3 regions of the Thiofaba sp. EF100 genome follow, and region 2 is predicted to be linked to each of the others. Evidence: predicted binding sites of a transcription regulator. Region 2 holds the regulator's gene; each other region holds the start of a gene.

Evidence for each region. Region 2 encodes sigma-54, which starts transcription at its own class of promoters, with help from an activator protein. Its sites were predicted from a motif close to TGGCANGNTNCNTGCTT; they were not measured.
Region 1: a site for sigma-54 is predicted at 4,918-4,934, ahead of glnL (nitrogen regulation protein NR(II)). Genes of this name have one in related genera too.
Region 3: a site for sigma-54 is predicted at 3,081-3,097, ahead of V6D91_RS10055 (pilin). Genes of this name have one in related genera too.

The regions. Positions count from the first base shown of each region.
Region 1 covers NZ_JBAJEY010000002.1:347,826-355,050, reverse strand. Annotated here, with positions in the region: gene V6D91_RS06080 (S8 family peptidase) at 1-1,884, opposite strand, end outside; gene V6D91_RS06075 (hypothetical protein) at 1,881-2,114, opposite strand; gene glnG (nitrogen regulation protein NR(I)) at 2,311-3,801, opposite strand; gene glnL (nitrogen regulation protein NR(II)) at 3,816-4,907, opposite strand; gene V6D91_RS06060 (DUF4124 domain-containing protein) at 5,062-5,673, opposite strand; gene glnA (glutamate--ammonia ligase) at 5,753-7,162, opposite strand.
Region 2 covers NZ_JBAJEY010000001.1:587,684-594,908, forward strand. Annotated here, with positions in the region: gene lptA (lipopolysaccharide transport periplasmic protein LptA) at 1-289, shown strand, start outside; gene lptB (LPS export ABC transporter ATP-binding protein) at 286-1,026, shown strand; gene V6D91_RS02875 (RNA polymerase factor sigma-54) at 1,105-2,583, shown strand; gene V6D91_RS02880 (PTS sugar transporter subunit IIA) at 2,583-3,104, shown strand; gene V6D91_RS02885 (HPr kinase/phosphorylase) at 3,235-3,795, shown strand; gene rapZ (RNase adapter RapZ) at 3,792-4,679, shown strand; gene V6D91_RS02895 (PTS fructose transporter subunit IIA) at 4,758-5,144, shown strand; gene V6D91_RS02900 (HPr family phosphocarrier protein) at 5,144-5,416, shown strand; gene fabA (3-hydroxyacyl-[acyl-carrier-protein] dehydratase FabA) at 5,492-6,004, shown strand; gene fabB (beta-ketoacyl-ACP synthase I) at 6,016-7,225, shown strand, end outside.
Region 3 covers NZ_JBAJEY010000005.1:208,945-215,981, forward strand. Annotated here, with positions in the region: gene V6D91_RS10020 (HigA family addiction module antitoxin) at 1-269, shown strand, start outside; gene V6D91_RS10025 (DUF4258 domain-containing protein) at 480-734, shown strand; gene V6D91_RS10030 (DUF2283 domain-containing protein) at 737-946, shown strand; gene V6D91_RS10035 (nucleotidyltransferase domain-containing protein) at 965-1,363, shown strand; gene V6D91_RS10040 (DUF86 domain-containing protein) at 1,353-1,781, shown strand; gene V6D91_RS10045 (hypothetical protein) at 2,023-2,226, opposite strand; gene V6D91_RS10050 (hypothetical protein) at 2,226-2,762, shown strand; gene V6D91_RS10055 (pilin) at 3,140-3,577, shown strand; gene V6D91_RS10060 (phosphoethanolamine transferase) at 3,646-5,343, shown strand; gene V6D91_RS10065 (fused MFS/spermidine synthase) at 5,319-5,948, shown strand; gene V6D91_RS10070 (hypothetical protein) at 5,951-7,037, shown strand, end outside.

The DNA.
Region 1 (7,225 bases), on a different contig from region 2:
GCTCGCCAATCCAGGCTGTGTCAAAGGCTTTTGACACAGCCTGGAGGGCGGGCCTCCTACGCCCCCCTGCCAGCTGTCCGCGCGCATGCGCCGCCCAAGAGCCAAGCCCGCCAGCCCCAGCAGCGCCCAAGCCCCGAGCGCCCCGCCTCCGCCAGAGGTCGGTGCTGGAGCGGCCTGGGTGGTGCTGGTAAAGCCGGCGCTCACCCCGCCCACCGTCAGGGTGCTTGTCACCGAGGTGCTGTACGCCACGGCCGAGGTATGGCGCACGCATACACTCTGCCCGTCGCTCACCTCCCCAGGGTTGCGGGTGAAGCTCTGCGTGCAGCCCAGGCTGTATTCGCCATTCTGGACGCTGATGGGGGTGGCATGCCCCAGGCCGCGGATGACGATGGGCTCGGAGGTGACGGCGGTTGCCAAGGGGACATCGCTCCGGGGCGGAATGCTGAACGAGTCGGGCACGAAATCCACGCCCTGCGCGGCCAGCAAGGCCCAGTCCGCCCGCACGATGCCTGCACCGCAGGTCGCGATGGAGCAGTCCTTGCTGGTGCCATATTGCGGGAAGGGCGTGGCCGTGGCGCGTAGGGCCGTCAGAATCTGCTCAACCCTCAGGTCAGGATTGACGGCAAGCATGAGGGCAACACCCCCCGAAACCTGCGCAGCGGCCATGCTCGTGCCATACAAGGGCTCGTAGATCTCCCCTGCAGGATGAGTCTTGCCGCTGTTGTAAGTGGAGAGGATACCGCTGTCCACCTCCTTGTCTCCGCCTGGCGCGCTTAGACTGACGACGTTGCCGGCGCTGCTGTAACTGGCACGCTGACCTTGGCTGTCCGTTGCGGCAACGGTGATCACGCCGCTGCAATTGCCGGGAAAGTAGCCAGCCGCGCTCCCGCCATTGTTGCTGGCCGCTGCGACCACGACGCTACCCGTGGCTTGGACGGCAGTAAGTGCATTTTGCAGACTTTGCGGGCATACGCCGCTCCCGCTCAGGCTCAGGTTAAGCACGCGCGCGGCATTGGTGTTGGCGGGCACATTGGCGACAGGCAGGCCGGCCGCCCAGTAGATGCCATCGATGATGTCGGACAGCAGGCCACCACACTTGCCCAGCACACGCACCGGCAACAGCCTGGCACTCCAGTCGATGCCTGCTACACCCAAGGCATTGTTGGTCGATGCCCCGATGATGCCAGCGATATGGGTGCCATGCCAGGAGCTGTCCGACAGCTCGCATTCGGGATGAAGCTTGCGGTCATCGGCCGAGATCCAGTCCCCCGGATCGGTCGGATCCGCATCTCGCCCGTCGCCGTCATTGGCATTGAACGGGTCGGCGATGAAGTCATAACCCGGCAGAATACGTCCGCCGCCCCCGATATCCGAGTGCGGGACCAATCCAGTATCAATGATCGCTACGGCTGTGCGTCTCTCTCCGGTCGTCCTGTCCCAAGCGATAGGCAAATTCAGGCTGTATATGTTCTGACCATACGGACGCCCCGTCCGAAGCGGAGCAAGATGCCATTGCCGGGGGAACAGAGGGTCATTGGGCACCAGGCTCGGGTAGACGCGCACATCCGGCTCCGCCATGCGCGCCACGCCGGACTCGACCAGCCGCGCGGCCAGGCTCCGCGCCTCATCCGGACGCATGGGGTAAGGCAACCTCAGCACCTGCGCCTGCCCGGGCAGGGGACGCGCATGCTCCATGACCACCCCGGCTGCCTGGATGAAGGGGGCTAGCCCTGCGGCATCCAGGCGCGCGGCGTGCGCCGCATGGAAGCTCGCGGGCTGGACGATCAGCTGGGTGACCATCGCCTCGGCCATGGGGGCGGCGGCTTGGGCAAGGGGGCCCACTCCGGCAGCGAGCAGGGCGAGGGTGAGCGGATACGTCTTCATGGGCGCGTCACCCTTTGATCCAACTCGGCGTATTCGACCTCCGGCAAGGCCTGCAGGGCGCGCAGCGCCTCCTCGACCTGCGCCGGTGTGGCTGCGGCGGGGAAACGCAGGACATGGGCCTGACCGGCCATGGGGCGCAGGTAGACCAGCTCCAGCCCCGCTGCCTGCGAGAGCCTGGCGAGGCTCGCGCGCACCGCGCCCTCGTCACGGCCATCTTTGAACTTGAGCATGAACTGCTCCGTTGCCTGCGGATGCACCGCGACAGACTCCGGCGGCGTGGCCATGGAGGGGAAATCGCCGCCAAGGCAGCCGCTCAAAATCGGCAATGCCAGAGCGCCAAGGAGGACGGGGCGTAATGTGGGCATGGCGGGGTCACCACAGGTTGGATGCGGTGATATTCATCTTCCCCAGGCAGGCTTGCAAGCCTCACTCCATCCCCAGTTCCTTCATCTTCCGCGCCAGGGTGTTGCGCCCCCACCCCAGGAGCATCGCGGCGTCCTGCTTGAGGCCGTGGGTCTGGGCCAGGGCGGACTCGATCATCACCCGCTCGAACATCGGCAGCGCCTCGTCAAGCAGGTCACGCTGGCCGGACGCGAGGCGGGCATCGGCCCAGCGACGCAGCAAGGCGGGCCACTCCTCCGGGACCTGTGCGGACAGGACGGTCCGGGCTGCGCCTGCCACGGCCGGCGGCTGCCCGCCCGTGCGCAGGATTTCCGGCGGCAGGTCGGAGGGCAACACCTCGCGCCCGCTGGCCATGACGGTCAGCCAGCGGCAGGTGTTCTCCAGCTGGCGCACATTGCCGGGCCAGTCGTAGGCCTTGAGCAGGGCCAGCACCTCCGGGGTGAGCATCTTGGGCGGCTCGCCCAGCTCCCGCGCCGCCCGCTTGAGGAAGTGCTCAAGCAGCAGAGGGATGTCCTCGCGCCGCTCTCGCAGGGCCGGCAGGGCCAGGCGGATGACGTTGAGGCGGTGCATCAGGTCCTCGCGGAACAGGCCGTCGCGCACGCGGGCGGCAAGGTCCTGGTGGGTCGCGGCGATGATGCGCACGTCCACCTTGACCGGGGTATGGCCGCCGACGCGGTAGAACTCGCCCTCCTGCAGCACGCGCAAGAGACGGGTCTGCAGGTCGAAGGGCATATCGCCGATCTCGTCGAGGAACAGGGTGCCGCCATCGGCCTGTTCGAAGCGCCCGCGGCGCTGGGCCTGGGCGCCGGTGAACGCGCCACGTTCGTGGCCGAACAGCTCCGATTCGAGTAGATCCTTGGGGATGGCGGCGGTATTGAGGGCGATGAACGGGCCGTTGGCACGGGGGCTGTGCCGGTGCAGGGCCTGCGCAACCCGCTCCTTGCCGGTGCCGGATTCACCGGTGATGAGCACGGTGATGCTGGAGCGCGAGAGGCGACCGATGGCGCGGAAGACCTCCTGCATGGCCGGCGACTGGCCGATGATCCCGGTCGGCTCCTCGGCCTCCACCTCCCCCGCCCCGCCGCTCTCGGCACGGCTGTCCAATGCGCGACGCACAAGGGTCAGCGCCTCGTCGATGTCGAAGGGCTTGGGCAGGTAGTCGAACGCGCCGCTCTCGAAGGCACTCACTGCGGCATCGAGGTCCGAGTGTGCGGTCATGATGATGACCGGAAGCCTCGGGTAACGCTCGCGCACCTCACGCATGAGCGCCAGGCCATCGATCCCCGGCATGCGGATGTCGCTCACCAGCACCCCGGGCTGCTCGCGGCGCAGGCTCGCGAGCACCTCCTCGCCCGACTCGAACAGGCGCGACGGCCAGCCGACCTTGCTCATCGCCCGTTCGAGCACCCAGCGGATGGAGGGATCATCGTCAACGATCCAGACCTCTTGCGCGGCGTTGCGGAATCCTTCCCTGGATTCCACCCTTCGGGGATCGCGATGCGGGCTGACGCCCATCCCTTCGTCGTTGTTCATGGAGCACTCTCCAAAGCGGATGGTTCGATGGGCAGGAGGATGGAGAACAGGGTGCGGCCGGGGTGGCTGGCGAACTCGATCAGACCGCCGTGCTGGGCGATCAGCGACTGGCTGATCGCAAGCCCAAGCCCGGTCCCGCCCGGCCGGCCGCTGACCATGGGCAGGAACAGGGTATCCTGCAGGGACGGCGGAATGCCGGGACCGTTGTCCTCGATGTCGATGCGCGCCACCAGCCGGTGACGGGTATTGCCCAGGGTGAACTGACGCAGCACGCGGGTGCGGATGACGATGCGGGCATCGGCCTGACCGGCCAGGGCCTGCATGGCATTGCGCACGATGTTGAGCACGGCCTGGATCAAAAGATCGGGGTCGGCGTACAGTTCGGGGATGCTTGGGTCGTAGTCGGTGACCAGGCGCACGCGGCCATCCTGCATCTCCATGCTCACCAGCCGCCGCACGTGCTCGAGCGGCTCATGGAGGTTGAGCATCCGTTTCTTCGGCAGCACGCGCGGGCCGATCATGCGGTCGACCAGCGCGCGCAGGCGGTCCGCCTCGCGCATGATCACTGCGGTGTACTCGCGCAGCTCCATCTGCTTGAGTTCGCCATGCAGCAATTGCGCCGCGCCGCGCAAGCCACCGAGCGGATTCTTGATCTCGTGCGCCAGCCCGCGCAGCAGGCTACGGGTGGCCTGCTGCTGCGCCAGCAACTGCTCCTCCCGGGCAATGCGCAGATGGCGCTCGACGTCCATCATCTCCACCAGCACCCCCTCGCCCAGATCCGGATCGATCAGCGGACTGATCGCGCAGTCGACCATCACGTCACGCCCCGCGGCGTGCAGGGGCATCTCGCGGAAGGTGCAGGGATGGCCGCTCTCGAACGACTGGCGCAGCACCTCCGGCAGGCTCGCCTCACCCGGCAGGATGGAGCGCACCGGCAAGCCCCGGGCCTGACGCAGACTCAACCCGAGCAGATTCTCGGCGGAAGGGTTGAGGTAGACGACCTGCAAGCCGGCATCCAGCCAAAGCAGGGCCACCGTCTGGTGTTCGAGCAGGCGCGCGAGGAGGGCGCATTCGGGAGTCTGATTCATGTCCAGAGCGAAGCAAGAGTCAGGCCAGCCCCTGTTTTTAGGCGAGAGGGCCCGTCGCACCGTCAAGGCTTAGGTTGTAGGAGGCCCGCCCGCGGGCCGATGCCTCCCATCGCGACGAGGGCGTCGCTCCTACGCGGGCGCGGCCCTACCCCCCTCAGGGCGCGGGGCGAAGCTGCGGCACCGGCGGCGGGATAGGACTGAGCGGAGCCCCCGGCGCCTGGCGTCCCGGCTGCAACAGGCTCGGCCGCTGCAGGGTGAAGCGCACGGGAGCGGACTGGATCAGCACGGCTCCCGCTCCATCCTGGACGTAGGCCTCGAGCACATGGTCACCGCGATCCACGTTATTGAGCACGAGGTTCATCCGGGTGCTGTTCTGCGCCACCGGCGCGCCGTCCAGCAGCACGGTCAGGCCGTGCCCCAAATCGGCGCGCAGAGGGGGGTGGAGATTGAGACTCACGTCCACATCACCTCCGGTGTTGACCAGGGCCTCGTTGGGCGCGGGTTGGGTGATGCGCAGATCAAGATACCCTGCGAAGGCTTCGGTGCCGGGTTTACTGGGCGCCTTGGCCGGGGCCTGGGGAGCAGCGGGCAGGACCGGCACCACCACGCTGGTCGCCGGGGCAGGCTCGACCACCATGCGCTGCGCACCCGCGCGCGGCTGATCGGTGAACACGGTGTTGCCCTTCTCATCGACATAACGGTACACCTCGGCCGCCTGGGCGGTGAGGATGGAAAGGGCAAGGGCCAACAGGATGAAGGTGCGCATAAACCTTACATTAGGCCATGCCGCAGGAAAGAAAAAGCCCCGCGCGGGGCGGGGCCTTGAGGTGCCCGTCGGGCAAGCCTTACAGGCTGTAGTACAGGTCGAATTCGACCGGGTGCGGCACCATGCGCACGCGCTGGACCTCGGCCTGCTTGAGCTCGATGTAGGCGTCGATCAGCTCATCGGTGAACACGCCACCCTGCTTGAGGAACTCGCGGTCCTTATCCAGGGCCTCCAGGGCCTGCTCCAGGGAGAAGGCGACTTCCGGGATGGCCTTCTCCTCCTCGGGCGGCAGGTCGTACAGGTTCTTGGTGGCGGCCTCGCCCGGGTGGATCTTGTTCTTGATGCCATCCAGGCCCGCCATCAGCAGGGCGGCGAAGGCGAGGTACGGGTTGGCAGTGGAGTCCGGATAACGCACCTCGATGCGGCGGGCCTTCGGGCTCGACACGAACGGGATGCGGATGGAGGCGGAGCGGTTGCGGGCAGAGTAGGCCAGCTTCACCGGGGCCTCGAAGTGCGGCACCAGGCGCTTGTAGCTATTGGTGGACGGGTTGCAGAAGGCGTTCAGGGCATGGGTGTGCTTGATGATGCCGCCGATGTAGTACAGCGCGGTCTCGGACAGGCCAGCGTAGCCGTCGCCGTTGAAGGTGTTCTTACCGTCCTTGGACAGGGACATGTGCACGTGCATGCCGGAACCGTTGTCGCCCACCATCGGCTTGGGCATGAAGGTCACGGTCTTGCCGTAGGTGTGGGCCACGTTCTGGATCACGTACTTGAGGGTCTGAACCTCGTCGGCCTTGCGCACCAGGGTGTTGAAAGCCACGCCGATCTCGCACTGACCCGCGGTGGCCACTTCGTGGTGGTGCACCTCGACCTTCAGGCCCATGTCCTCCAGCACTAGGCACATGGCCTGACGGATGTCGTGCAGCTGGTCGACCGGCGGGACGGGGAAATAGCCGCCCTTGACGCCCGGGCGATGGCCCATGTTGCCGTCCGGGTACTCCTTGCCGGTGTTCCAGGCGGCCTCGGAGGAGTCGATCTTGACGAAGCAGCCGGACATGTCCTGGGCCCAGCGGATGTCGTCGAAGATGAAGAATTCGTTTTCCGGACCGAAGAAGGCGGTGTCGGCAACGCCGGTGCTCTTGAGGTAGGCCTCAGCGCGCTTGGCGATGGAGCGCGGGTCACGCGAGTAGCCCTGCATGGTGTCCGGCTCGATGACGTCGCAGACGACGATCAGGGTCGGCTCCTCGGAGAACGGGTCCATGACCGCGGTGGCCGGGTCCGGCATGAGGATCATGTCGGAGGCCTGGATGCCTTTCCAACCGGCAATGGACGAACCGTCGAACATCACGCCGTTCTCGAAGGCTTCCTCGTCGACGCGGGAGGCGGGATAAGTGACATGCTGCTGCTTGCCACGGGTATCGGTGAAACGGAAGTCAACGAACTTGACGCCGTGTTCCTGCATCATCTTGATGACGTCAGCGGGGGTCATGAGGATCTGCCTCCAGAGTGGCCGAGAGAAGTAGAAAACCTAACCAAGTTTACCCTTGCGGGC
Region 2 (7,225 bases):
CGGCCAGTTCGACCGCGCCATCCTCGAAGGGCGTCCCGTGATCTACCAGGACCGCGACGATGCGGGCCAGCCCATCCGCGGCGAAGCCCGGAGGATGGATTACCAGGCCCTCGACGAGATCATCACCCTGAGCGGCCAGGCGCGGATCGAGCGGGCCGGCGACACCCTCGCCAGCGAGCGCATCGTCTACCACCTCAAGAACGAAGTGGTGGACGCCGGTGCCGGCGGCAGCGACCGCGTGCGCATGACCCTGCAGCCGCGCAGTGCCGGCGAGGGCAAGAAACCGTGAGCACTCCCGGCCACACCCTCCGCGCCGAGGGGCTGAACAAGCGCTACGGCGCGCGCACCGTGGTGCACGCCATGACGCTCGAGGTACGCACCGGCGAGATCGTCGGCCTGCTGGGACCGAACGGCGCGGGCAAGACCACCAGCTTCTACATGATCACCGGCCTGGTGAAGCCGGATGGCGGGAAGATCCTGCTCGACGACCAGGATATTTCCTCCCTGCCAATGCACACCCGCGCCCGCCTCGGCGTCGGCTACCTGCCGCAAGAGCCCTCCGTCTTCCGCAAGCTCTCCGTGGAGGACAACCTCCTCGCCGTGCTCGAACTGCGAGCGGATCTACGCCGCGCCTCGGATCGGCAGACGATCTGCAACCAACTGCTCGAAGAGCTGCACATCAGCCACGTGCGCCACAGCCTCGGCCTGAGCCTGTCCGGCGGCGAACGGCGGCGGGTCGAGATCGCCCGTGCCCTGGCCGCCGAGCCGCGTTTCCTGCTGCTCGACGAGCCCTTCGCCGGGGTGGACCCGATCAGCGTGCTGGACATCCAGCGCCTGATCCGCCACCTCGCCGAACGCGGCATCGGCGTGCTGATCACCGATCACAACGTGCGCGAGACCCTGCGCATCTGCAGCCACGCCACCATCATGCATGCCGGGGGGGTGCTGGCCGAGGGCACGCCGGAGGCCATCCTCGCCGACCCGCGCGTGCGCGAGGTCTACCTTGGCGAACAGTTCAGCCTGTGAGCATGACGCTCAGACTGCATACCCCGCCAACGCTTCGCGCTAGAATGACGCCATGATGACCATCCCATTGATGCAGGCATGAAGGCCGGACTCGAGCTCAGACAGGGGCTATCGCTTGCGATGACCCCCCAGCTGCAGCAGTCCATCCGGCTACTCCAGCTCTCCAGCCTCGAACTGCAGACCGAGATCCAGCAGGCCATCGAGGCCAACCCCATGCTGGAGATCGAAGACGAGAGCGGCGAGGAGACCGAGCCGGCTGCCATCGAAGCCCATGAGGCCCTGCCCACCACCCGCCTGGACGAGGCAGACACCACCCTCGACCTCGAGGCCCCGCGCCAGGAAATGCCCGAGGAGCTGCCCCTCGACAGCCGCTGGGATGACATCTTCGAAGCCGACGGCAGCACCAGCTACAGCAAGGGCAGCGCGGAGGACGAGGAGCGCGACTTCCTCAGCTACACCAGCAGCGGGCAGGAAAGCCTGCACGACCACCTGCTCTCGCAGATGCTGCTCACCCCCCTCTCACCGCGCGACCAACAGATTGCCACCGCCATCATCGAATCCGTGGACGAGGACGGCTTCCTCGAGCAGCCCCTGGAGAGCATCGTCGAGGGCCTGCGTCGGGACCTGCCGGATGTCGAGCTGGACGAGGCGCAGGCCATGCTCCACCTCGTCCAGCAGTTCGACCCGCCCGGCGTCGCGGCGCGCGACCTCGGCGAATGCCTCGCGATCCAGCTGCGACAGGTCGAGGCCCCCACCCCGGCCCACAGCGATGCCGCGCGCCTGCTCGAACACCTCGACCTTTTGGCTAGCCGCGACTACGTCCGCCTGCAGCGCCTGCTGAAGATCGACGCCGAGGCCCTCAAGGCGGCCCTGCAGGTCTTGCAGGGACTCAACCCACGCCCCGGCGCCGAACTGCGCAGTCAGGACGTCGAATACGTGATCCCGGACGTGATCGTGCGCCGCATCCAAGGGCAGTGGCGGGTCGAACTCAACCCCGAGGTCACCCCCAAACTTCGCATCAACAACCTGTACGCCGGCCTCATCCAGCGCGGCCGCCGCGGTGAGGACATGAACTACATGCGCAACGCCCTGCAGGAGGCGCGCTGGTTCATCAAGAGCGTGCAGAGCCGCAATGAAACGCTGCTCGCGGTGGCCGAGGCCATCGTGCGCCGCCAGCAGGATTTCTTCGAGCACGGCGAGGCCGCCATGCGCCCCCTGGTGCTGCGCGAGATCGCCGAGGAGTTGGGACTGCACGAGTCGACCATCTCCCGCGTCACCACCAACAAGTACATGCACACCCCGCGCGGCGTGGTGGAGTTCAAGCACTTCTTCTCCAGCCACGTGGGCACCGCGGATGGCGGAGAGGCCTCCTCCACCGCCATCCGCGCCCGGATCAAGCAGCTGGTGGCGGAGGAACCGGCCAACAAGCCGCTGAGCGACAGTCGTCTCACCCAGCTGCTGGAGGCCGAAGGCATCAACGTCGCCCGTCGGACCGTCGCCAAATACCGCGAGTCCCTCGGCATCCCCCCCTCCAACGAGCGCAAGCGTCTCTGCTGATGAAGACCCTGACCATTGCCGACATCCTCACCCCCGAGCGGGTCAAGCTCGACCAGGAATGCTCGAGCAAGAAGCGCGCGCTTGAGCTCGTCAGCCAGATCGTCGCCGGCGCCCAGGAAGGGCTCGAAGCGTGGGCCATCTTCGATACCCTGCTGGCCCGCGAACGGCTCGGCAGCACCGGCGTCGGCCGCGGCATCGCCATCCCGCACGGCAAACTGCCCGCCCTCAAGGCCCCGGTGGGCGCCTTCATGCGCCTTGAGAACGGGATCGACTTCGATAGCCCGGATGGCGTCCCGGTGAGCCTGATCTTCGCCATCCTCGTCCCCGAAGGCGGGGAAGAGGCCCACCTGGCCATCCTCGGCCAGCTCGCCCGCCGCTTCAGTGACCCCGAATTCTGCACCGCCATCCGCCAGGCGCAGAACAGCGAGATTGCCTTCAGCCTGCTGACCCGCAAAGTAGCCAGCGTGGAGGACGCTTCCGGCAGTGGCACGCAGCAAGAACATGAGCACGGACCCCCCTGACCCTGCCCCGGAGTCGGCCTCAGCCGCAGGCATCCTCAGCCTGCATGGCGTCTTTCTCGCCCTGCGGGTGCCGCCCCCTGGGGACACGCCCCGATGCGTTGGGCCTTCCTCGTTGTTTCCCCCGGCATCCATGCCGGAAGCCCTTTCGGGGTATGGCCATCGAGAACCCGACGCATCAGGGGCATCCGCCACCTCCCTCGGCGTGCTGATCTTAGGCTCAGCGGGCATCGGCAAGAGCGAACTCGCCCTCGACCTGATCAGCCGCGGCCACGCCCTGGTCGCGGATGACGCCCCCATCTTCCTCCCCGCAGCCGATGGCCGCTGGCTGGGCCGCTGCCCCTTTCCCCTGCAGGACTTCCTCGAGGTGCGCGGGCTCGGCATCCTCAACGTCCGGCGCCTGTTTGGCGAACAGGCCGTCTGCGCTGAGCATCCGCTCGACCTCATCATCCGGCTGGAGGACGCGCCATCCCGCCCTGAAGATCGCCTCGCAGGGGCCTGGCGCGACTACCGCCTGGGCGATGCCACCCTCCCCGAGCTTCCTCTGACGGTACGCGGTGGTCGCAACCTCGCCCTGCTGGTGGAGACGGCGGCCCGTCTACAGGCATGCGGCACCGGGGACGGCATCGGCTATAATGCCGCGCACGAACTCTCCCGCCGCCTCGGAAAACACCTCGGCAAGGAACCTTTGTGAAGCTGGTCATCGTCAGCGGCCTCTCCGGCTCGGGCAAGACCATCGCCCTGCACACCCTCGAGGATGCCGGCTACTACTGTGTCGACAACCTCCCCCTCGCCCTGCTGCCGGCCTTCGTCGACACTGCCCTGCTGCAACCCCTCAGTCTGGATCCGGAGCAGGCGATGGCCCCCCAGGAGCGCGCCGCCATCGGCATCGACGTCCGCGGCGGGGTCAGCGAACTGCGCCACCTGCACCAGCAGTTGGCGCGGCTGCGCGAAGGGCACCCGGAACTGAAGATCCAACTGCTGTTCCTGCACGCCGAGCACAAGGTGTTGCTGCGCCGCTTCAGCGAAACCCGGCGCCTGCACCCGCTGGGGCGCGAAGGCCTGCCGCTGGACGAAGCCTTACTGGCGGAAGCGGAACTGCTCGCCCCGCTGCGCGAGGCGGCCGACCTGATCATCGACACCTCACGCAGCAACATCCACCAGTTGCGCGCCCTGCTGCGCGCCCGCCTGCTGGAGCAGGAGCAGCGCGGGCTTTCACTCCTGCTGCAATCCTTCGGCTTCAAGCACGGCGCCCCCACCGATAGCGACTTCATCTTCGACATGCGCTGCCTGCCCAACCCCCACTGGGACCCTCGCCTGCGCCCATTGACCGGGCGCGATGCCGAGGTGGCCGCCTTCCTCGGTGATCTGCCCGAAGTCCATGCCATGCTCGATCAGCTCGAGCAGACCCTGCTGGCCTGGCTGCCCATGTTCGAGCGCGAGCAGCGGCAGTTCCTGTGCGTCTCGCTCGGCTGCACCGGCGGCCAGCACCGTTCGGTGTTCATGGTGGAACGTCTGGCCGAACGCCTGCGCAAACACTATCCTTCCCTCGCCATCCGGCACCGCGAATTGAGTTGACCCATGAGCCAAAGGCCGACCCCGAACGGGCTTCCGACAGGGACATCGGAAGGGACCGAGCAAAGAAAACGCGCTGGCGTGCTGATCATCGCCCACAACCATCTCGGCCAGCAGCTGCTCGAGACCGCCACCGACATGCTGAACCGACGCCCGCCGCAGGTGCGCAGCCTGGATGTCCTGCAAGACGATGACCCCGTCGACCTGCTGGCGCGAGCCCGGCGCCTGCTGGCGGAAATCGACCAGGGCGCCGGTGCGCTGGTGCTGACGGACATGTATGGCTCGACCCCGAGCAACATCGCCCACCGCTTGGGCGACAACGAGCATGCGGTGCGGGTGATCTCCGGCATCAACCTGCCGATGCTGATCCGCGCACTGAACTACGCCGATCTGCCGCTCGAAGAGCTGGTGCAGAAGGCCCTGAGCGGCGGGCGCGAGGGGATCTTCGACGCGCGTGGCATGGCCTGATGGTCAGAAACTGCACCGTCGGGATCGTCAACAAGCGCGGGATGCATGCCCGCGCTGCCGCCCGCTTCGCCAGCCTGGCTGCGACCTTCACCAGCCACATCAGCGTGCGGCGCGGCGAGCTCACGGCCAATGGCAAGAGCATCATGGGCCTGATGATGCTGGCCGCCCCACAGGGCACCGAAATCGTCATCCAGGCCGAAGGCCCGGACGCCGAGCAGGCCCTCGAAGCCCTTGGCGCACTGGTCAGCGGACGCTTCGGCGAAGCCGAATAGTCCATCTTCCCTGCCCTTCGGGCGGGTTTTGTCATACCATTCACATTTTTATGCACGCACCCCTGCGAGAGGGACATGAAGAAATCCTCCTACTCCTACGATGAGCTGATCCAGTGCGGCCGCGGTGAGATGTTCGGCCCCGGCAACGCTCAACTCCCCCTGCCGCCAATGCTGATGTTCGACCGCATCATGCAGATCAACGAAGACGGCGGAGCCTTCGGCAAGGGTGAGCTCATCGCCGAGCTGGACGTCAAGCCGGACCTCTGGTTCTTCCAGTGCCATTTCGATGGGGATCCCGTGATGCCCGGCTGCCTGGGGCTCGATGCCATGTGGCAGCTGGTCGGTTTCTACCTCGGCTGGATCGGCGGCAAGGGTCATGGCCGCGCCCTCGGCGTGGGCGAGGTGAAGTTCACCGGCCAGGTCCTGCCGGAGGCCAAGCTGATCACCTATAAGGTGAACATGAAGCGCACCATCAACCGCAAGCTGGTGATGGGCATCGCCGATGCCGTCATGCTGGTCGATGGGCGCGAGATCTACCACGCCACCGACCTGCGTGTCGGGCTGTTTACCTCCACTAGCGGATTCTGAGGGTTAGACTTATGCGCCGCGTCGTCGTCACCGGAATGGGCATCGTTTCCAGCCTGGGCAACAACAAGCAAGAAGTCCTCCAGAGCCTGCGCGAAGGCCGCTCGGGCATCGAGTTCATGCAGGAGTACGCTGACCTCGGCTTCCGCTCGCAGGTTGCCGGCACGCTCAAGCTGAACCCCGAGGAGCTGATCGACCGCAAGCTCTTCCGCTTCATGGGCCAGGCTGCGGCCTACAGCTACCTCGCCATGGCCGAGGCCGCCGCGGATTCGGGCCTGAGCGATGACCAGATCTCCAATGTCCGCACCGGCCTGATCGTCGGCTCCGGCGGTTCCTCCACCGCCAACATCGTCGAGACCGCCGAGATCGCCAGGAGCCGCGGCATCAAGCGCGTGGGCCCGTACATGGTCACCCGCACCATGAGCTCGACCACCTCCGCCTGCCTTGCCACCCCGTTCGGCATCAAGGGCGTGAACTACACCATCAGCTCGGCCTGTGCCACCTCGGCACACTGCATCGGCAACGCCATGGAGCTGATCCAGCTCGGCAAGCAGGACGTGGTGTTCGCCGGCGGTGGCGAGGAGCTGCACTGGGTGCAGTCGGCCATGTTCGACGCCATGGGCGCGACCTCCTCCAAGTACAACGACACCCCGCACACCGCCTCCCGTCCGTATGACGAGTTCCGCGACGGCTTCGTCATCTCTGGCGGCGGCGGCATGGTGGTGCTGGAAGAGCTGGAGCACGCCCTGGCCCGCGGCGCGAAGATCTACGGCGAGCTGGTCGGCTACGGCGCCACCTCGGATGGCTACGACATGGTGCAGCCCTCCGGCGAGGGCGCCATCCGCTGCATGCAGCAGGCCCTCGCCACCGTCGACACGCCGATCGACTACATCAACACCCACGGCACCAGCACCCCGGTCGGCGACATCCGCGAGCTGGAGGCCATGAAGGCGGTGTTCACCGACTACATGCCGGTGGTCACCTCCACCAAGTCCCTCTCGGGTCATGCCCTGGGTGCCGCCGGCGTGCACGAGGCCATCTACTCGCTCTTGATGATGGAGCATGGCTTCATCGCCGCCTCGGCTAACATCGAGACCCTTGATCCGGGAGCGCACGGTGTAAACATCGCTCAGGAGCGCATCGACAACGCCAAGCTGGATACCATTCTCTCCAACAGCTTCGGCTTCGGCGGCACCAACGCCAGCCTCGTCTTCCGCCGCTTCC
Region 3 (7,037 bases), on a different contig from region 2:
AAACTCTGCGTGAAGACATCCTGCCTGCGCTTGGCCTGAGCGTGACCGAAGCCGCGCGACAGCTCGGCATCTCCCGTGTGCAGCTTTCACGGGTATTGCACGGCCGTGCCGGCATCACCCCTGAACTGGCCCTACGCCTTGAAGCTTGGCTCACCCCAGAGCATGGCGGCCGCGCCGAGCTCTGGCTTGGACAGCAAATGGACTACGATCTATGGATGGCTTCGCAGAAGCCTTCCGCCAAAATAGAGCCCGTCAAGGTCGCTGCCTGATCACCTCGCGTGGCACACATCAAGACCAGAATAGGCCATTGGGCACCTCGAAAAATCGTCACGAGCGGGCGGAGTGCAAGGCGCCCCGCAGCGAACCCCCGACACCTATCCGATCGATAGGCGAGGGGTGAGCGGGCTTTGCCAGCTTCGCACTCAGTAGGTTTTTCGAGGTGCCCTACACTTGTTTTATCCGGGCCGTCAAATCCCACCATGCTCAGCTTACGCTTCGGTCGCATCATCATCGTCACCCTGCATGCTCGCCAACGCATGCAGGAGAGATGCATCAGCGACGCACTCTTGTTGGAGCTGATCGAAACGGGTGAAGAGCGTTACAAGGATGAGAGGCGCCTTTGGATTGCCAAAAGCATTCCAGGCCGGACGGACAATCTAATCTGTGCCGCCGTCGCGCTTGAAAACGCCCTGATCGTCAAGACCGTCATGCACCACTTCACCTGGGAGCCCTAAGCATGCAAGCCGTTTACCATCCGCAGGATGACATCCTTGTTCTGCACTTTTCCGACAAACCCATCGTGCGCGAAACATCCCAAGACTGGAATATCCATATCAGCTATGCCGAGGACGGCTCCGTGGTCGAGATCGTCATCCTGGATGCCGTCGCCTCCGGACTGATCCCCTTTCAGGCCGGCCCCGACACACCCCGGTGCCAAGCCGCTTGATGGAAGGGAGCGTACGGCGTGACAGCACATCACGACATTCCTCTGGAAGCCATCCAACAGGTCCTCGCCCAGCACGAGGGACTGGACTTCGCCGTCCTGGTGGGCAGCCGTGCTCAAGGGCGTGCGCGCCCCGACAGCGACTGGGATATCGCTTTAAGCTGGGCGCCAGGTCTTGACTGGCTCACGCGCATCGCCCGCACCGAAACCCTGCGCCGCGCCCTGGCCCAGGCCTTGAGCCTGCCCGAGGATCGCATCGACCTCATTGACCTGGCCCAGGCCAACCTTGCCATGCGGGCGGCCGTGGCCGAGGAAGGCATCCCCCTATGGGGCGAAGACCACCCCGCCTGGGCCCGTTTCCTGCGCCGTACCTGGCGAGAGCTGGAAGACTTCTACTGGGAGCGCGAGCATGCGGCTTGACCTCTACCAAGCCGAGACCGAACGCCAGGCCGAGCGCCAGGCCACCATCCTCGAACAGGCCCGAGCCCTGCTGAACTCTGGGCGCCAACTCACGCTGCTGGAGGAAAGCGGCATCCTGCACGCCCTGCAAGTGCTGATCGAAAACGCCATCGGCAAGGCCAAGCAATGGCTCAAGGCATCAGGACGCGCCGTGCCTGTGTCCGCCTACGATGCATTTGCCGCCCTTGCCGAGGCCGGGATGATTCCCGCTGAAGACCTGAACACCTGGAACGCGCTCGTGGGTCTGCGCAACCGCATCGTCCACGACTACATGAACATTGACCTGGCGCGCCTGCACGGCCTCATCCAGCGCGGCGAGTTTCGGTTCGTCGTCGACTTTCTCATGCGCAAGCCCCCAAACACATCACCCCATCCCTAGCCAGCGTAGCCCGGATGAAGGCCAAAGGCCGGGTCCGGGGGCATCTTCCCTTGGACCACGCCTTCCCCAGATTTTGCTGCGCTCCATCCGGGCTACACTTGTAATCACCCATCATTCATGCCGCCGAGCTCACTCCATCAAAGGCCATCCCCCCATGCGCCTGACCCAACAGCAACGCGAACTCATTCTCCAATCCGTCCATAGCCGCCTTGGACCGGAAACCCGCACCATCCTCTTCGGCTCACAGCTTGACGACCAGCGGCACGGTGGGGATATCGACCTCCTGCTCGAACCCCCCACCATGCCCCCGCTCCTCCAACGCGCACAACTCAAGCTCGCTCTCGAAAGCGCCCTGGGCCGACCGGTCGATCTTGTCATTCACCCGCTTGATCGTCCCGCCACGCCTTTTCAGCAGCTCGCCAGACTCCAAGGGGTTGAACTGCAATGACCCAAGCCATCCTCCAGGCTCAACGCACCCACCTTGCCCAACTGCTCGACGCCATCCAACGCAGCACCTATTACCTTCATGCCACGGAGCAACGGCTTCCCTGGCCTTTGACCGCACCCCTCCTGGAAGCCCAAAAGAAAAACGCCGAATGGTTTGAGACTCTGGCCGCCATGAACGAGCGCTTCGCCAAGCTTCAGGACATCCTTGCCTCCGCCATGCGCCATACCGCTTTGCTCATGGGCGAGCCCACCGACACCTTCCTTCAAGTGCTCGCCTGGTTCGAAAAACAGCGGGTCATTGATTCGATTGAACAGTGGCAACTCCTTCGCACCGCGCGTAATCTCGCCGCCCACGACTACGAAACCGATTACGAACAGATTGCTGAACACTTCAACGCCTTACACGCCTTGGCCCCTGTCCTTTACGCCACGGCCGGAAGACTCGTCCGTATGTGCCAGCAACACCTCCACCTCACCCCAGCACGGGGCGATTTTGCCTCCGAGTTCAACACCATCACCCTGAGCAACACCTAACGTCACTCGAAGGAAAAGCCACAGGCCGGAATCCGGGAACCCTCGCACGGACACGCCCCCCGTAGGAGGCCCGCCCTCGGGCCGACACCTGTGTGGCACGCCTGTCGCGGCGACACGCCTCTCCTACAAGGGCGAATCAGGCGCGTCGGCCAAGGCCCGCTCACGGCGCTCCGTCAAACCATGACAAAGTCATGGTCAAATTCTGACAAACCCTGTCACATCCACCTCACCGCGCACCTACACAGCGCACACGCCCCAGCGCTCCAAACCCCAGTCCCATGCACCCTTCATCAAACCGTCAAACAGAACCACCACACTTGGCATGGCTTGTGCATGATTCCTCATGCCAACCCAAACCATCCCAACGGAGGCACACCATGAACATGATGAAAAAGGCCCAACAAGGCTTCACCCTGATCGAACTGATGATCGTGGTTGCGATCATTGGTATTTTGGCGGCCATCGCCCTGCCGGCTTATCAGGATTACACCGTGCGTGCTCGTGTATCCGAGCTTATGGCTGGCGGCGCAGCTGCTAAAGCCACTGTAGGTGAGAATATTGCCAACCTCGGCGCAATTCAGGCAGGAAGCTGCCGGGGGGTTACCACCATTGGATCAGGAGATGGTCTGAAGAGCCTCCTGTCCCTTGCTTGCAATGACACTACTGGTGCAATCACACTCACTGGCACAACTGCTGCAAAAGGCGTAGTCCTTACCCTTACCCCCACCCTGACCGCGAACGGAGTGGTCAACTGGACGTGCGCCGTGAGTTCCGCCGCAAACAACAAGTACGTTCCGGCCGAGTGCCGCGTCTAACCCCTGTCGATGCAGCTTTAACCTTCGACAACCCCGCTTCGGCGGGGTTTTTTCGTGATTGAGATGCCATGAAAACGGCACTGCTCTGGTTGGCGTTGCTTTTAACCCCCAACCTGGTGTTCTGTGCGATCGCCGATGACCCTGTCGATGCAATCATCCGCAGCTTGCCGGCCTCCCTCGCCCTCGTTACAGCGCTGCTTGCCTGGACTCGGCGCCCGGCCTGGGTCTTAAGGCTACTCAGCCCCTTCTACCTCCTTCTGCCCTTCGAGCTTTCCTACATCATCGAATTCGGACAACCCACGACACCGCATATTCTCGCCGTGGTTAGTGAGTCGAATCCCATTGAGGCCATCGAATACCTGGGCCTACTGCCCATGCTTGCCTGCTCAGCCAGCGGTTTCGTCCTGTTCTTCACCACGCTGAGGCTAGCGAGTAAAACACCGACCATCCCTCCCTCCCGTTATTTGCGATGGCTTGCGCTTGCAAGCCTGGTGCCCATGGTCCAGTACGCCTGGCTGGAGTGGGACTGGGCCCAGAAGAAGCCAGTCTTCGACGCACAGGCTGCGCAAACCTCCCTGGAGTCGCTCATGACCACCGAGCTGGCCTCACCGCTCGGCGCCACCTTGAGTGATAGCTACCCGTTGGGGGTAATTTTCCGCGTTCGCGATTACCTTGCCGAGCGCGTCCGGCTGCGCGCAGCCGGCGAGCAGATCAAGTACTGGGACTTCCATCCCCAGCGCACCCTTGAAGTGGATGCTGACGAGGTTTACGTACTGGTGATCGGTGAATCATCCAGCCCCGCGCATTGGGGCATCAATGGGTATGAGCGCAATACCACCCCCAAGCTTGCGGCAACAGAAAACCTGGTGAGCTTCCGCAATGTGGTATCACCCTTCTCCGCCACCCGCCTCGCCGTACCCATCATTCTGACCGGCAAGCAGGATCCTTTCACCCATCGCGCCCCCCTCGGCCAGGCCTCTGTGGTGAGCCTTTTTAAGCAAGCAGGATTCAAAACCTACTGGATCTCCAATCAAGCCCCACTTGGGCTGCATGACTCCATCATCGCCGTGCACGCCTACGAGGCCGACAAAGTGCTCTACACCAACGGTGTCGACTACACGCAACAGGGGAACCACGACGATGCCTTGTTGCCCATTTTCGAGCGTTTCCTTCAGGAGCCGGAACAGCGCAAGTTTTTCGTCGTCCATCTCCTCGGCAGTCATAAGGCCTATGCCCAGCGTTATCCGGAAACTTATGACCAGTTCCGCCCCTCGCAGAAGCAGGATCCTTCCGATGAGCGCGCGGAAACAGTGACCAATACTTACGACAACACGATCTTATTTACCGATCACATCCTTTCGAAGCTCATCCAGCAGCTGCAAGCACGTCCCAACAGCTACGCAGCGCTGACCTATGTCTCCGACCATGGAGAGAACATTCCTCAAGGCGCATGCACGACGAGCGGACATGGCCACGACAATGAAGCCGATTTCCGGGTCAGCGCTCTCGCATGGTTTTCCAACAGCTATAGGAACGCGCACCCGGATATCATGAAGCGCCTGCAGGAGCGGATCGATGCACCACTTTATTCAGCGGGCGTGTTCCACGCCTTGGCGGATATCGCGCACATCGAGCATCCAGCTCATGATCATAGACTGAGCTGGGTCTCGGAGGCTTTCGCACCAGGCCCACGCTGGACCTTGGCGGTACCTGATTTTGACCATGCCATGAGGATGGAGCCATGCGGCAAACTCAAGATGCCCTGATCGCAGCCATGGGCGCGTTGTTCCTGATTTCTGGCGCTTGCGCGCTGGTCTATCAGGTCGCCTGGCAGCGCATCCTGTTTGCATCATTCGGCGCCGACCTGGAGTCTGTAACCATCGTGGTCGCCGCCTTCATGCTTGGCCTTGGCGTCGGCGCGCTGGCGGGAGGTTGGCTGTCCGACCGTCACCCCTCCCGCACATTGCTGCTCTTCGCCCTTGCCGAGGGGGGCGTGGGGGTATTCGGATTCCTCAGTCCAGAGTTGCTGCGCTGGGCAGGGGAGGCCATGATTCACGCCCCGCTGCCTGCCATCGCAGCAGTGAACTTTGCCCTTGTTTTGCTCCCGACGCTACTGATGGGAGCCACGCTGCCGATCCTGGTGACCGACCTCGCCCGGCGCTGGACGAACATCGGCAAGGCAACCGGCGCACTTTATGCGAGCAATACTCTTGGTGCGACCATTGGGGCACTGCTCGCCGGCTTCGCCCTGTTCTACTGGCTCACGCTGGACACGGCCATTCGCCTCGCTGCGTTGGGCAATCTCTCCGTCGCCGCTGGGGTATCCGTACTTCTCCTCACCTATCCAAATCAAAGCAAGGTAGCCCCATGAGGATGACTACGCTTGCCTGGCTGACGTCGGCTTTGGTCGGTTTTGCCAGCCTCGGTCAGGAGATTCTTTGGGTGCGGATTGCCGGATTCGCCAATGGCAATTCGCCACAGACCTTCGCCCTCGTCTTGAGTCTCTTTCTCTTCGGCATCGTTCTTGGGTCGCTCGCCGGGAAGCGCGCCTGCGAAAACCGTTTGCTGACAGCCATCCGCACCTTTGGTGCACGCAGTCTGGTTCTCTCTGGAATCATCGACCTCGCCACCCCCTGGTTGGTCATGCAGGCGGCTGGCGGGCTTTTTCTCACGCCACTCATGAGCTGCCTCATTATTGCCACAGCCGCCAGCAAAGCTGCCCTCTTTCCAGTCGTTCACCACTTGGGGGGGCACCTCGGTAGCGCGGACACTGGCCGCTCCATCGCGCGGGTCTATTTCGCCAACATCGTCGGCGCAACCCTAGCCCCTTTGCTTATTGGATTCTGGTGGCTTGATCTGATGACGAGCCAGTCACTGATGCTCGCACTTGGGGCCATCATGCTCGCTACTGGGGGCATGATGGCCCCCCAATTCTCATGGCGCCTAACGCTGGCCCTGTCGGGGCTAGCCGTGCTGTCCACAACGGTCCTGATGCCCCGGCAGACCGCACTGCTGGAAGCTCTTGCCGCCCCCTCGCCCGGACAGTCAATCGGATTCTTACTTGAGAACAGGCACGGCATCATTCATACCCTAGTCCGCCCTGACACCGATGAGGCCGTCTATGGCGGCAACATTTACGACGGCAAGATCAATATCGGCCTTATCGATAACAGCAACAGAATCGACCGCGTATACCTGCTAGCCGCCTTGCACCCACAACCACGCAAGATACTGGTTATTGGTTTATCCGGCGGCTCGTGGACGCGTGTGCTCGCGGCCTTTCCGTCCGTCGAGCGTATCGATGTCATCGAAATCAATCCAGGCTATATCACACTCATACGCGGACGCCCAGAAGTGGCACCCATTTTGCGTGACTCGCGTGTGCATATTCACATCGATGACGGTCGCCGCTGGCTGCGCCGAAACGAAGCCGAGCGTTTCGACCTTATCGTCATGAATA